2 regions of the Pseudoalteromonas apostichopi genome follow, and region 1 is predicted to be linked to the other one. Evidence: riboswitches for the same ligand, from Rfam matches in the RefSeq annotation. Region 1 holds a riboswitch; the other holds the start of a gene.

Evidence for each region. A riboswitch is a leader RNA that binds a small molecule or an ion and turns the genes downstream of it on or off. The one in region 1 is predicted to bind lysine.
Region 2: another riboswitch for lysine. It lies ahead of dapA (4-hydroxy-tetrahydrodipicolinate synthase); the one in region 1 lies ahead of lysC (lysine-sensitive aspartokinase 3).

What each region holds. Positions count from the first base shown of each region.
Region 1 covers NZ_AP028065.1:200,318-208,199, reverse strand. Annotated here, with positions in the region: gene nhaD (sodium:proton antiporter NhaD) at 1-1,074, shown strand, start outside; lysine riboswitch at 1,162-1,334, shown strand; gene lysC (lysine-sensitive aspartokinase 3) at 1,416-2,795, shown strand; gene QUE86_RS00860 (4'-phosphopantetheinyl transferase family protein) at 2,772-3,509, opposite strand; gene QUE86_RS00855 (sodium-dependent transporter) at 3,657-4,982, shown strand; gene QUE86_RS00850 (2-hydroxyacid dehydrogenase) at 5,089-6,072, opposite strand; gene QUE86_RS00845 (glutathione peroxidase) at 6,038-6,553, opposite strand; gene QUE86_RS00840 (NAD(P)-dependent oxidoreductase) at 6,668-7,549, shown strand; gene sbcB (exodeoxyribonuclease I) at 7,588-7,882, opposite strand, start outside.
Region 2 covers NZ_AP028065.1:1,935,439-1,943,320, reverse strand. Annotated here, with positions in the region: gene QUE86_RS08695 (OmpA family protein) at 36-1,106, opposite strand; gene QUE86_RS08690 (OmpA family protein) at 1,558-2,616, opposite strand; gene QUE86_RS08685 (protein adenylyltransferase SelO) at 2,942-4,354, opposite strand; gene QUE86_RS08680 (DNA-3-methyladenine glycosylase I) at 4,363-5,058, opposite strand; lysine riboswitch at 5,242-5,438, shown strand; gene dapA (4-hydroxy-tetrahydrodipicolinate synthase) at 5,576-6,460, shown strand; gene QUE86_RS08670 (2,3,4,5-tetrahydropyridine-2,6-dicarboxylate N-succinyltransferase) at 6,475-7,215, shown strand; gene QUE86_RS08665 (PLP-dependent decarboxylase) at 7,215-7,882, shown strand, end outside.

The sequences.
Region 1 (7,882 bases):
GATCACAATATATTAGAGATCGCGACTTTATGGCTGTTTTTAATGGCAGCTATGACCTTTGTTGCGTATTTAAACTCTAAAGGCTTTATCCAGAATATTGTTCATAAAATTATGCCAAATCAAATCAGTGAACGAAAGTTGATGTTTCTGATTGGTGGCTTTTCGTTCTTATTTTCATCGATATCAGACAATATAACTGCGACTTTAATCTCACTTGCGGTGGTGATGTCACTAAAATTAGATCCTAAAAAATTAATAAAATATGCAACCTTGATTGTATTTAGTGTTAACTCGGGTGGGGTGTCGTTGATCACGGGTGATGTTACAACCCTTATGATTTTCTTAGACGAAAAGGTCACCATTGCTAATTTACTATTATTAATTGCGCCTGCACTGACAAGTGTTGCACTGCTTGCGGCAATGTTATCGGTAGGTATGTCGGGTAATGTAGTATTTGAAAAGCAAACAGCTCGTCGTATTGAAAAAACAGATATTACTATTGCGGTTATCTTCTTCTCGACGATTATTGCCACGTTAACTTTGAGCGTGCTTTATAATGTGCCACCGCTTTTAACCTTTTTATTTGGTTTATCACTAATGTTTTTGGTTGCGCAATTCTTAATGCGCAAAAAAGACGTCAACAAAAAAATTATCGATTATATTCGTGAGATTGAGTACGACACCTTATTGTTCTTCGTAGGTGTGTTATTGCTGGTTGGTGCATTAAAAGAAGTAGGTATGCTTGCTAAGTTTACTCACCTATATGAGTTGATGGCGCCTGAGTATGCAAACTACATGATGGGGCTATTATCAGCAGCGGTAGATAACGTACCTTTAACTGCAGCACTTTTAAAAGCAGATATTGTGATGAGTCCACAGCAGTGGTTGTCGTTTACATACGCAACAGGGGTAGGTGGTTCAATGCTTATTATCGGCTCTGCGGCAGGTATTATCGCCATGAGTAAAGTAAAAGCACTGACCTTTATGAGCTATCTTAAAATGTCGGTTTATTTATTAATTGCTTATACCGTTGGCTATTACGGGTCGCACTTAGCAGGCAGTTTAATTTCATAAAACAACTTGACAGCTAGACGTCTAAACGTTAACTTTCAAAGCCTGCTTTTTTAGCAGGCTTTGTTATTTTAACCAGGTGTTAACTTAACATTCAGAAGAGGTGCGATACTTAGGTAGTTAATGTGAGGTGACGAACGCCGATGACCATTAATGAGGGAAGTACTCGCCGAGAAAATTAGCCGGACGTCACGGTTACTTTTCGGTTTATGGGGCTGAATCCTCAAAACTGTCACCAAACTAGGTGGAGAGCTTCTGGCATGGACTACTCTTTATTTTCAAAGCACCCCCTTGCCGAGTTCTTCTTGAATTACTGTGGATAGTTTTCCACAAAAGGAGACGACATGAATACCCAATTAGCCGCCAACACAAAATCAGATTACGTTGTTGCAAAATTTGGTGGCACCAGTGTAGCTAACTTTGATGCTATGAGCCGCTGCGCAGAAATCATTTGTGCTGATAATCAAGTTCGTATTGTTGCTGTGAGTGCCAGTGCTGGCGTGACAAATCATTTAGTTGCATTGTGTAAAGCTGATTTGAGCGCGGCTGAGCGTGACGAGCACATCACAGGTGTGGTAGCCATTCAAGAAGCTATTTTAGCTGAGCTATCGCTTGATGCTGACTTAGCTCATGGCTTTAATGAAACCCTCAAAGCCTTTCAAAAACTGGCATCAGAAGGGGTTAAGTCAGTAGCGGAGCAAGATGAGCTACTTAGCTTTGGTGAGCGTTTATCATCGTATTTATTTACACAAGTATTGCGTGGGCAAGGTCTTGATGCGGTGCGTTTTGATGTACGCAAGGTGCTAAAAACAGATAGCCAATTTGCTAAAGCAACACCGAATGTTGCAGCAACCGCTGCGGCTGCTAAAGAGCATTTAGTGCCGCTACTTGATGACCACGTTGTAGTAACTCAGGGTTTTATTGGTAGCAATGAACATAATCAAACAACCACTTTAGGGCGTGGAGGTTCAGATTACAGCGCGGCATTACTTGCAGAAGCAATTAACGCAAAAAGCGTGCATATTTGGACTGATGTTGTGGGTATTTTCAGTACTGATCCGCGTTTATGCGCTAAAGCAAGCCCAATTGCACGCTTGAGTTTTGATGAAGCGGCAGAGATGGCAACGTTTGGTGCAAAAGTACTGCATCCTGCAACCATTTTACCTGCGAGCCGTAGTCATATTAGTGTGTTTGTTGGTTCAAGCCGTGAGCCACAATTAGGTGGTACATGGATTGAAAAAGAAAAATCTCAGCAACCAGGTATTCGTGCAGTAACACAGCGTAAAAACCAAATTCTATTAACAGTCAAAAGCCCAGAAATGCTCCTTGCTAGTGGTTTCTTAGCGCGTGTTTTCACCATTTTAAGTGAGTTTAATATTTCAGTTGATTTGGTTACAACCTCAGAAATTAGTGTTGCAATTACTTTGGATAACGCGCCAAATGCATCACGTCCAGAGCTGGATCAAGCTTGTTTAGATAAGCTTTCTGAGTTTTGTCATGTGTCGGTCGAGAATAACTTAACGCTGGTGGCTTTAATTGGTTCTGAAATTCAATTACGTCAGCAAGAAATGAATTTAATGCAGGTATTAAGCGACTTTAATATTCGTTTAATTTGCCACGGTGCAAGTAAACATAACCTGTGCTTTTTGGTGGAGCAAAGCGAGTCAGATGACGTTGTGCAGGCAATTCACAGCCGATTATTAGAAAGCCAAGTCGCGGCGTAAGTCGCTAAAGCTAATAAAAGAGCACTGCCAGTCAGTGCTTTTTTGTGCCACAACACTTATGTCAAAGCCTTCAATACAATTACTGCTAGCGCAGAAATTATGTTTACGTATTTCTTCAAATACATTGGGAGCGAGCAGTTTCGCAATCGGCTGAGCACTTGCCTTAGCAAGGGCTTCTTTTAATGTCCAAATTCTAAAAAAACACTGTGCCTGTTCATCGGGTGCATCAAAACTGCTGATTAAGTCAACTTCATCTTGATGATAAAAATGCTTTGCAAGCTTGATAAAAGGGCGAGGTTTGTTGCTTTGTTCAATATCAAAACCAAGCAGCTGCTGAGCTGGGTTGAGGGCAGCACCTATCAAACCATTTGAATGAGATAAGCAAGCCCAAACAGACTCTCTAACGGGTGTATGTAGTTTCAGCTTACTGTCTTTGTCATCAAATTGGCTTGATATTTCATTGAGCGCTAAATCATCATGAGGGTAAGTATGTTTGTATAAATACTTTAACATTAAGCGAGTCGCTAAATACTCTTGTTTAGCTGCGGGCACTTTGCGTTTTTCAAGTACACATAATTCAAACTCACTGAGCAATTTTTCAATAGCTAAGCTTGAAATATCGATGTTTGATGCTTCCATAAGCATAATTTGCTGTGCCGTGTTGTTCGGCTGCAGATTAATAACTAAGGTGTTTGAAAAATAGTGGCTGCTCATGATTTAACGCTTATACGGGGGTTCGTATTTAGTTTTGTTTGTTTTTACAGCAAATGAACTTGTAAGAGCACGAACAACTCAAATAGTTTACGCAGTTGGCTGTAATTATGGTTTAATGAGGAAAAATAATAACAGATTTATAGATGTATGGCACAAGTTCGTGACGGCTTTCACAGCCGACTAGGTTTCGTATTAGCCGCTTCAGGTGCGGCGGTAGGTTTAGGTAATATTTGGGGCTTTCCAACACAAGCGGCAAACCATGGCGGCGGTGCATTTTTACTTGTTTACTTCATTGTTATCTTCTTATTAGCGCTTCCAGCCCTTTATACTGAGCTGTATTTAGGCCACCAAGCGCAAGCTAATCCGGTAAAAGCATTATCCAATGCATGGCAAGATACGGCTCCTAAAGTGGGCGCTGCAGCAGGCTACATAGGTCTGTTTGGTGCGATTGTGATGCTGAGCTTTTATTCGATAGTCGCAGGTTGGATGTTAGCGTATGCACTTGAGCCAATCGCTAGCTTCTTGGGTTTTACTGAGTTAAGTAACTTTTTGCATAGTGATTCAATGGCACGCAACTTTGTGTTTACGCCGCTGATGCTTATTCTAACTGCGAGTATTATCTTAAAAGGGGTTAAATCAGGAATCGAGACTTGGTCACGCCGCTTAATGCCATTATTGCTAGTGTTATTAGTGGCGTTAATTGCTTATATCGCGACCCTAGATGGTGCGATGGATGGCTTTGCAGCCTACTTAGTGCCAGATTTTAGTCAAATTCTTGATGCAAACTTAATTATTGCGGCAATGGGGCAAGCGTTCTTTTCATTGTCGTTAGGTGTAGGCTGTATGATGGTTTATGGCTCATATTTAAAGCCTGATGCGAACCTTCCTAAACTAACCGGAACAGTGGCGTTGCTAGATACGGGGGTTGCCTTTTTAGCGGGTTTATTGATTATACCAGCTATTTTTGTTGCTCAGCATAACGGTGTAGAAGTGTTTAGCAACGGTAAATTAGTAGGTGAAGGGCAGTTAATTTTTGCAATTTTACCTGAGCTGTTTAGTACTATGGGGCAAATGGGCTTACTCGTTGGTTTATTGTTCTTCGTGTTAATGTCAATAGCTTCTGTTACATCAACAATTTCATCAACTGAAATTCCAGTGGCATTTTTAGTTGAGAACCACAGTATAGAGCGTAAAAAAGCGACTTTATTTGTAACTTTAATCGTCTTTATCGCTTCATCAGTTATTATCTTAAATTTTGACTGGTTATTTGGTTTGGTGATTATGGTGCTTACGCAGTACCAACTACCTTTAATGGGACTGTTCTATTTCATTACTGTAGGCTGGTTATGGCAACGTGGTAATAAATTGCATCAAGTCTCGAGCGGCCCTCATTATTGGTTTGCTCAGTATATTCGCTTTGTGTGCCCGTTATTAATGACAGCAGTATTTGTGAACGTGGCGTTGTTGAAATAGAGTCTTGAGCTGCGAGTTACAAGTTTCTAGTTTCGAGGTAAAAGACAAAAGTAAAAAGGCGTGGGGTTTAAACCTCACGCCTTTTTTAGTCTAAGGTACGCACTCATTAACTAACTTCGTTAGTTAATGGTAAGCCTTGGCTTATCTCATTAGCACTTTGTAGTGTGGTGCAGGCTATTTCGCTAAGCGCTTCTTGGGTGAAGAAGCCTTGGTGGCCTGTCACTAACACATTAGGAAAACTAATAAGGCGTGAAAAAATATCGTCTTGCATGATTTCTTCGCGATGATCTTTAAAGAATAACTCTGACTCTTGCTCATACACATCAAGTCCTAAGTGTCCGAGCTTTTTAGACTTAAGCGCTTGAATACATGCTTGGCTATCGAGAAGTGCACCACGAGAGGTGTTAATTAACATAACACCGTCTTTCATTTTTTTAAATGCACTGCTATCAATTAAATGATGGGTGTGCTCGTTGAGTGGGCAATGTAAAGAGATGACATCACTTTGTGTGAGCAATGTATCTAAATCACATAAAGTATAAGGGCCTTCACTTGCCATTGGGTCACAAACGAGTACTTTAGCCCCAAAGCCATTTAAAATATTCACTAAAGCTAAACCGATTTTGCCACAGCCTATAATCCCAATGGTTTTTTTAAACAGATTAAAGCCAAGTAAGCCGTTTAAATCAAAGTTACCTTCACGTACACGGTTAAAGGCTTTGTGGGTTTTACGGTTGAGCGTTAGCATTAGAGCAATACAATGCTCTGCGACAGCTTCGGGGCTATAAGCCGGGACGCGGCATACCTTGATGTTATGCTCTTTGGCTGCATCAAGGTCTACATTATTAAAACCTGCACAGCGTAATAAGATTGCTTTTACGCCTACAGCTGCCATATCTACAATGACGTGCTTGTCGACAGTATCGTTTACAAACACGCACACCGCATCGAAGCCTTTACAAAGAGGAGTTGTATTGATGTTTAAAGACTGCTCAAAATAACTGAGCGAAACAGAGTCAGCGAATTCAGTTAGATTCCTTTCAAAAAACGGTTGCTCATATTTTTGCGCACTGAATAAGGCCAGTTTCATCATTTAAATTACTCTCTATCACCATTTTGAGGGTTTCGGGTTTGGTACGCGGGGCATATCGCGCAACGAGTTGACCCTCTGAGTTTATAAGAAATTTGGTGAAATTCCATTTAATTGCGCGGTTTTGTGCAATTCCACGGGTATGACACTTTAAATGATTAAATAAAGGGTGGGCATCAGGGCCGTTAACTAATACTTTGTTAAAAATAGGAAAACTGACATCAAAGTGCTGCTGATAAAAAGCTTGTAGCTCATTGCCATCAAGGGGCTCATTGTGGCCAAATTGATTACATGCAAACCCAAGCACAGTAAATCCTTGCTGTTTATAGTCTTGATAGAGCTTTTCAAGGCTTGCCATTTGCACTGAAAAATTACATTTACTGGCAATATTGACGATAAGCGCTGTTTTTCCTTGTAGCGATTCAAGGCTAAAATTTTCACCAGATGCAAGCTGGGCGTTGAAACGATATATACTATCCATGTGTTACCTGTGTGTTTTTGACTGGTTTAAATGAACTTTTTTTCATTCGCTTTTTAGTTAATCGGTTGAGATAATGAAATTGTTACTAATTTATCACTCAAATAGGTCAGTTTTATGTCAATGAAAGTCGCCTTCATCGGATTAGGTGTAATGGGTTACCCAATGGCGGGTCACCTTGCTAACGCAGGTCACAACGTGACAGTTTACAACCGCACAACAGCTAAAGCGCAAAAGTGGGTTTCAGAATATCAAGGTAGTTATTGTGAAACGCCAAGTGAAGCAGCTAAAGGTGCTGATATCGTTTTTATGTGTGTAGGCAATGATGACGATTTACGTTCAGTTGTTTATGGTGAAAATGGTGTTCTTGTAAGTATGCATGAGGGGAGCTATTTAGTAGACCACACTACAACGTCGGCTGAAGTTGCACGTGAAGTAGGAGCTCAAGCTAAACAGCAGGGTATTGCATTTTTAGATGCGCCAGTCTCTGGTGGTCAAGCAGGTGCAGAAAATGGCGTGTTAACCGTGATGGTTGGTGGCGATGAAGCTGATTTTAATGTTGTTCAGCCTGTGATGGCTGCTTTTAGTCGCTTTAGCCAATTATTAGGCGAAGTAGGCTCTGGCCAACTTTGTAAAATGGTTAATCAGATTTGTATTGCCGGTGTGGTGCAGGGCTTAGCCGAGGGATTACACTTTGCAAAACAAGCCGGCCTTGATGGTGAAAAGGTCATTGAAACCATCTCTAAAGGTGCAGCAGGCTCATGGCAGATGGAAAACCGCTACAAAACCATGTGGGCTGGCGAATACGAATTTGGTTTTGCTGTTGATTGGATGCGTAAAGATTTAGGCATTGCTCTAGATGAGGCAAAGGCAAACGGCGCAACTTTGCCGATGACGGCAACAGTTGATCAATATTACGCTGATGTACAAGCTTTAGGTGGTGGACGCTATGACACCTCAAGTTTATTAGCGCGCATCGAAGCCTTACATAAGAAGTAATACCTATAAAAACGCGACAATGATTGTCGCGTTTTCAATTACATGCTTTGTGCGTAATTGTACAAGGCTTTTAAAATATGCAGATTTTTCTCGTTATCATCATTTTCATGAGCCAGATTCTCAAGTGTGATCATGAAATCTTGCCCACTTATCGAAGGGCTATCTTCGCCATGCATTAGCTTGTTTTGACAATATTGGCGCCACTTAGCCAGTTCATCTTGGCTGAGTGTTTGAGGCCAGTTTCGAGCTCGGTATCTAAATAGTAAGGTGGCAAACTTTTTATCATCAAAGTCTAGTTGCATCGAGGCTAATTGCTCAGGGCTTGCATCTCGA
Region 2 (7,882 bases), 1.7 Mb from region 1:
TAGGCTGGGTTTTAAAATTTGCGTAAAGGGTTAGATTAACGCTCTACTTTAACACGCTCAATAACAGTCACTTTCGCTTCAACACGACGGTTTTCAGCGTGAGCTTCTGGCGTATTTGCTGGGTTTTTAAGACGCTCTTCACCTAAACCAACAGTAGTAAGACGCATTGGGTCAATGCCATCTTCAATTAGTTTCTTAGCAACAGCATCAGCACGTTTTTTAGATAACCACTTGTTGTAGTCAGCTTTACCTACTGACGAAGAGTGACCTTCAAGTACTACGTCTGTTCCTGGGTGCTCTTTCAAAAACGCAGCAGCAGCATCAATATCGTCTAAGTATTGTTGAGATACTTTAGATGTATTGTTAGGGAATGTGATTAGTAAAGTCTTAGACACTTCACGGTCTTCATACAATGTACAACCAGTACCATCAACAGCATCTGTCATTGGTGTATTTGCACACTGGTCATCAGCATCTGGGATATTATCTCCATCGCTATCTACTGGCTCAACAGCTACAGGAACAACAGTTGGAGCTGGCTCTACTGGCTCAGCAGGAGCGCTTTGATCACCAAATATATAGCTAAGACCTAGCTTTGCACCAACATCTGTGTAACCACGGTCAAGACCTTGATATAAAGATGTTTCAGCGTTGAATGCAAAGTTATCGGTGAAGTAATGTTGGTAACCGGCACCTACGTTAGCAAACATTAGATCTTCATCAACAGCATCAAGATTTTTTAAACCAAAAATACCGTAGAAAGGACCACCGCCAAAATGATATAAGCCATCAATACCGTAACGCTTACCACTTTCAGAGCCACTTACAGTGGTACCGGCTGTGGTTTCAGCGCTCCAGTCAAAATCCATATCAGCATATTCTAAACGAGCACTCCAATAATCGCTGAAGCGGTAACCTAATTCCAAACCCCACCCAGTTGAGTCATCTACATCTAAACCGCCAGGTGGATAGTCACGGATATTTTCCCAAGAGTTATCATAATAATCGCCAAATGCGCCTATATAAAAACCTTGTTTTTCTGCAGCGATACCTGAAGCACTTGTTGCAGCAAGCGCTAAAGCTATAGTTAGTGATTTTAGTTTCATGTTTCATTCCCTTCCATTTTAGTAACTAAAGGCAGTGTAGCCTACACTCAGTCAAGATAGGTGATGAGTAATTAATCCAAACTTAATAAACTCAAACAACTAGTAAATTTTTATAATTCCATAGCATCAACTAAATACAGCGACATAAAGCACCTTAATAATCCATGTCGGACTGGTGCAAATTACACGTCATTAAAAATAATTATATAACCTAATAATAATTCAACAAGGAGATTAAACACCATACTACAATAATTTGAACTTTGATTAGGTGATTCATATCAATATATGATGGTTATTACATCTAAAATTGGTACAAATTAAGATTAACTTGTTTCTTAGGAAAGTAAATATTGAATTTCATTCAAAAAAAGGCCGGACTAATAAAATTAGTCCGGCCTAGTTATATATTATTAATTAAATAAGGAATTTCTACCTTAAATATAATAACTTACTTACGAAGTACTTTAACTTTTTCAACGCTCGTGATTTGAGCTTCTACGCGACGATTCTCTGCATGTGCCTCAAGTGTATACGCTTTATTTTTCAAACGCTCTTCACCATAGCCAACCGTAGAGATTCTATCTGAAGAAATGCCGTCTTTAACTAGCTCTTCAGCAACATCTTTAGCACGCTTTTCAGAAAGCATCATGTTGTAATCAGCGTCACCAACTGCTGATGCATGCCCTTCAAGTACTACTGAAGTACCTTCATTTTCTTTCATAAAGGCTGCAACATCTGCAATGTCGCTAAAGTATTGATTAGGTACTTCTGCAACGTCATGCGGGAACGTAACTAGTAAAGTTATAGTTGCCTCTTTTTCTTCATATAGAGTACAACCAGTGCTGTCGACAGCATCAGTCATCGGTGTGTTTGCACACTGATCATCTGCATCCATTACACCGTCATTATCACTGTCAGTTGGTGCAGCGACTACAGGTGCAGGCTCTACCGGAGCAGGCGCACTTTGATCGCCAAAGATATAGCTAATACCCAGTTTAGCACCAACATCTGTATAACCACGATCAAGACCTTGGTATAAAGATGTTTCAGCATTAAAAGCAAAGTTATCTGTGAAGTAGTGCTGGTAACCAGCACCTACGTTTGCGAACATTAGATCTTCGTCAACTGCATCCAGATTTTTAAGACCGAAAATACCGTAGAAAGGGCCGCCACCTAAATGGTATAGCGCATCGATACCGTAGCGCTTGCCGCTTTCTGAACCACTTACAGATGTGCCATCATTAAGCTCTGCATTCCAATCGAAGTCCATATCAGCGTACTCTAAACGAGCGCTCCAATAATCGCTAAAACGATAACCTAATTCCAGACCCCATCCAGTTGAATCATCTACATTTAATCCACCTGGCGGATAATCGCGAACATTTTCCCAAGAGTTATCATAGTAATCGCCGAATGCGCCAATATAAAAACCTTCTTTTTCGGCAGCGAAGCCTGTTGTACTAGTTGCAGCAAGTGCTAACGCAATAGTAAGTGATTTTAGTTTCATTATTTCCTTCCCATTTTCACAATAAAGCTATTGAAGCTAATGTATTTCGAGTACTTAAAACTATATAGCAGCTTAAAAACTAATTTAATGAAATTTTATAAACAGCTATATTTTATATTTACTAATACTTTACTATTAATAAAAGTAATCTATTCAGTGGCAATTTATACTAATTAAAACTTTCAAACTACCAGCATAGTAGTGTAACACCACTTAAAGCAATAATTTACTTTAAATCAATGATATCACCAGTCAATGTCCCGCTCAATCTACGAACATTTTAAAGCGATAAATAACTTTTTTCTTTCAGAGGTGTAACTATCATTTATGTGCCACAGAAAGTTTGATAGTTTTTGTCACCATCACTTGGCAACTCGTACCAACTTTGATGTTCTTTAAAGTATGTGTATGGCTCTGAAATCACTTCAAGAAAATCATTTAATAATAAGCTACTACCTGCTTTTTCAAATTCAGCTATTATGCTTTCTATATTATGATTACGCGGGATGACTGCAGGATTAACGGCTCTCATGATGCTGTAACTTTCAGCAGTTGTTCTTAGCTTCCACTTTAAAACCCACCCTTTCAACCTACAATCCACAGTAAAATCACTTACTAAAGATTCAGTGAGTGCATTAAATGTATTGGTATAATCAAGTTGATGCTGCTTCATTAAAGCAAGTAATTCTGAAACCAAAACATGATCACCTTCTTGCTGACCTGCTAACCCTAATTTCTGCTGCCACATAGCATTAAATGCATCATTAAATTTATCAGCAAAACCATTCACAACCGACGAAAGTTTTTCTACGGCACCATCTTGCTCATCAAATAAAGGAATCAAGCTTTCAGCTAAACGCGCAACATTCCAATTGGCAATATTGGGCTGATTACCAAATGAATAGCGCCCTTGGTGATCAATCGAACTGAACACCGTGTCTAGGTCAAACTGGTTCATCATCGCACATGGGCCATAATCGATAGTTTCACCACTAATCAAAGTGTTGTCGGTATTCATTACACCATGTATAAAGCCAACTCGCATCCAACTTACGACCAGCTCAACTTGTTTATCTAATACAGCAGTTAAAAACTCAATGTAGCGTTGCTCACCAGCACTGCTAATTTCAGAGAAATGACAATTAATTGCGTAATCGACCAGCTTTTCTAGCCCTTCAATATCCCCTTGCGTTGCTAAGTATTGAAATGAGCCGACACGAATATGACTTTTAGCTAAACGAGTAACTACGGCGCCTGGACGAGGCGGTTGGCGATAAACGGTTTCACCGGTAGCAACGACTGCTAAACAACGTGTAGTAGCAATACCTAGAGCATTAAGAGCTTCACTCATAATATATTCTCGCACCGCAGGACCAATTGCACAGCGACCATCACCACCACGAGAAAATACAGTTGCGCCAGCGCCTTTTAGCTGTAAGTCCCACAATGTGCCATCTTGATCTGCAATAGCACCAAGTAAATGTGCTCTGCCATCACCCAGACGCGGTGAAAAATGACCAAATTGATGACCTGAGTAACCAAGTGCAACTGGTGCAACGTCGTTACTTATTGTTGAACCAGTTAAGAATTTAGCTAAAAACTCGCTGTCATGATTAATCGAAAAATTATCAGCTAACTGATCATTAAACAGTAGCAATTTAGGCTCAGCCACAGCACTAGGCATATCTTCAATCGTGAGCAGTTCACTAATGTCTGTGTATCGAGATTGCAGTTTCATAATTTTCCTTAACGCGTTGCTACACCTACGCGGTTATCACCCACACCATAGGCAACAAGCTGACTAAGCGCCTGCAGACTATAGCCACTTTGCTGTTGTAATTCATTGAAGAAGTTTTGCGCTGACTGTAGTGACTTTTTAGTTTGTAAGCCACCGTCTATCAATTCGTGGGCACGCAAGTAGGCTTCTACATCACGAGAAAGCAAAAAGGTATCTTTACCTAGCGCCCGTAAAGCGTATGGGCCAGTATTCCCGCCTAAACGTGCACCATGCTTTTTGAGATAAGCCCATAACCCAATAATATTATCACTTGGCCAGTCAGCAATAAACTGACTAAAGCTGCCATGTTTCTCCGCGATTTCATGGATCATATACGCATTTTCAGGGATTGTTTGTACTTTTTTAAAATTACGAACAATTCGTTCATCACTGGCTTTTTGCTCGAGCATATCCGGCGGCATCATTAACAATTTTTCAATGCTAAAATCCCAAAACACTTCGCAAAAACCAGCCCATTTATTGTTAATAACTGACCAATAAAAACCACTTTGAAAGATTTTACGAGTAAACTCTTCTAACCATAAATCATCATGCATTTTGGCAATATCAGTATCATCGAGCGGGTTTGATAGCAGTGCTCGCAGCATGTCTTCGCTACCCTTTCGAGATACGGCTCGCTGATAAATATCGTTAAATTTTTCCATCATTTTTCCAATTTATTTGGTTAACGCTAAGTGTACGTAAAAACACGGTTATACGTAACCATGTTGCAAAATTGGTCACTAAAAAACAAACTCATCAGCTTGACACCTAGATGGCTAAAATGCTTTAATCGCCGCCAATACCCTATTTAACTATGTTGGCTTTTACCTTAAAAGCGAGCATAAAGGGCTGGAAGAGGTGCGTTATTCAGGTAACGTATGGGAAGAGCACAGACTCTGTTGATCATACGTGAGGGGAATTAACGCCGAGAAGTAACACCGTTTGTGAGGTGCTTATTTCGGGCGACTGGGCTGAATCCCAGCGACTGTCACCAACAATAGCAAAGCGCTATTGATTAGTTTGGTGGAGAGCTTCTGGTCTTAGTATAATAAGGCCGTCGCGTCTTTATTATTTTAAGCCCATTCGCTCTTCGAATTATACCTTGTTCGAATGACGACATGCGGCCCCATTCAAATGTTCCCGCATATACTCTTCGAATACCTTATAAGTTCGTGAGAGATGATCAACAATTTTGATTTAAATGACTATCCATTATGGACAGCGCTTGTCACGCCATTTTCTGAATCTGGCGAGGTCGATTACACGGCCCTAGAGCAACTGGTCACTGAACAGCAAGCCGCAAATAACGGCATTTTATTGCTTGGCAGTACCGGTGAAGGACTAGCGCTTTCACTTAAAGAACAACAAGCCATTGTCGAGCATGTTTGCCAATTGGCACCGAGTGTGCCACTGATGATCGCTGTGGGTGGCATGAACCTAAAGCAGCAAATTGCATGGGTTGAATACTGCAATCAGCTGCCAATTCATGGCTACCTGTTAGGCTCACCTCTGTATGCAAAACCTGGTGTTGTGGGTCAAACACATTGGTTTGAAAGCCTACTTAACGCAAGTCATCACCCTTGTATGTTGTATAACGTACCAGGGCGCAGCGCAGTTGAAATTTCACCACAGGTAATTAAAAACCTTGCCGACCACAAAAACCTTTGGGCTTTAAAAGAAGCCAGCGGCGATATTAGCAAGTTTGAAGGCTTTAGAACGGCATCACCAAAACTTGCCATTTTCAGTGGCGATGATGCACTTATGCCGTATTTTGCTCAAGCCGGTGCAAAAGGTTTAGTTTCGGTTGCCGCTAATGCTTGGCCAAGCCAAACCCATGAGTTTGTTAAACGCTGTTTAAGTGGTCAATACCCAAATCTATTCACTGATTGGTCGCAAGCAATTCAAAGTCTATTTGCTGTAGCAAACCCAATCCCCGTAAAAGTACTGATGCACCTGCAAGGTAAAATAAATACCCCGCATTTACGTCCGCCACTTACGCATTTAGAGCTTGAGCAAACAGACGGCATCACCCACGCAAATAACACTATTTTATCTTGGAACTAAAAACAGGTTTTATCATGAGCTGGTTAGAATTATTAAACAACTTAGAATCAGGCGCAGTTCGCGCAGCAACACAAGACGAGAACGGCAACTGGCATGCTAATATTGAAGTTAAACAAGGCATTTTAGAAGCATTTAAAAATGGCACTAACACCGAGTTCCCAGGTGGTTTTGTTGATAAGCACAACTTAGCACCACAAGGCTTTGCAGCAGATGCAGGCGTACGTATGGTACCAGGTGGTAGCAGTGTTCGTCGTGGTGCACACGTTGCTAAAGGCACTATTATTATGCCACCAGCGTATGTGAATATTGGCGCGTTCATCGACGAAGGTACTATGGTCGACAGCCACGCATTAGTGGGTTCATGTGCACAAGTGGGTAAAAATGTTCACCTAAGTGCAGCAGTACAATTAGGTGGCGTGCTTGAGCCTATTGGTGCAAGCCCAGTGGTTATTGAGGATGATGCATTCATCGGCGCAGGCTGCGTAATTGTTGAAGGTGTAGTTGTGAAAAGAGGCGCGGTACTTGCGCCGGGTGTGCGTTTATCTGCAACCATTCCAGTCTACGACTGTATTAATGAGCGCCAGCTAAACAAAGGTGAAGCAATCCCAGAAAACGCGATTGTGATCCCAGGTTCTCGTCCTGCTTCAAACGCATGGGCTCGTGAGCAAGGCCTAAGCATGTCTTGTGCATTGATCGTGAAATACCGAGATGAACAAAGCGATGCATCATTACTGTTAGAAGAGGTTTTACGTTAATGAGCTTTATGAGCACGCCCATCAAGCAAGCAGTTGAACAAGTAGCAACGCACCTTGATACGCCATTTTTTATCTATGATTTAGATAAATTAACTGCACATTTAAATCAACTGACGGCGCAAACCGATGTGAAACTTTGGTACGCAGTCAAGGCCAACCCGCTGTCTCGCATTATTCAATGTTTAGACAGCGCAGGGTTTAATTTTGATGTTGCAAGTAAAGGTGAACTTGAGCAAGTACTTGCTCAAGGCATCGATAGCGAGCGCGTGCTCAATACTGGGCCTGCAAAGAGCCCTAAACAAATTTCACATTTTATTGCTCGCGGTGTACGTACTTTTGTGGCAGAGAGCATTAACCAAGTTCGCTGGTTAAACGAACAAGCAACAAAAGCAAATTGCCATCTGCAAGTATTATTGCGTGTACAACTACGTTGGCCAGACAGTGAAAAGAACCCACTTGGCGGCGATAGTCTCACCCCCTTTGGTTTGGGCTGTGATGAATGGCAAGCACTAACAGTAAGTAATTACCCAGCACTTAACTTTGATGGTCTGCATATTTTCCAATGGGGCAACATGCTCAGCACCGATAAACTCGCTGAGCTATGGCGTGCCATGATTGAGCCATTACAACGACTCGCTAACTCATTAAATATTAACCTTAATGTTCT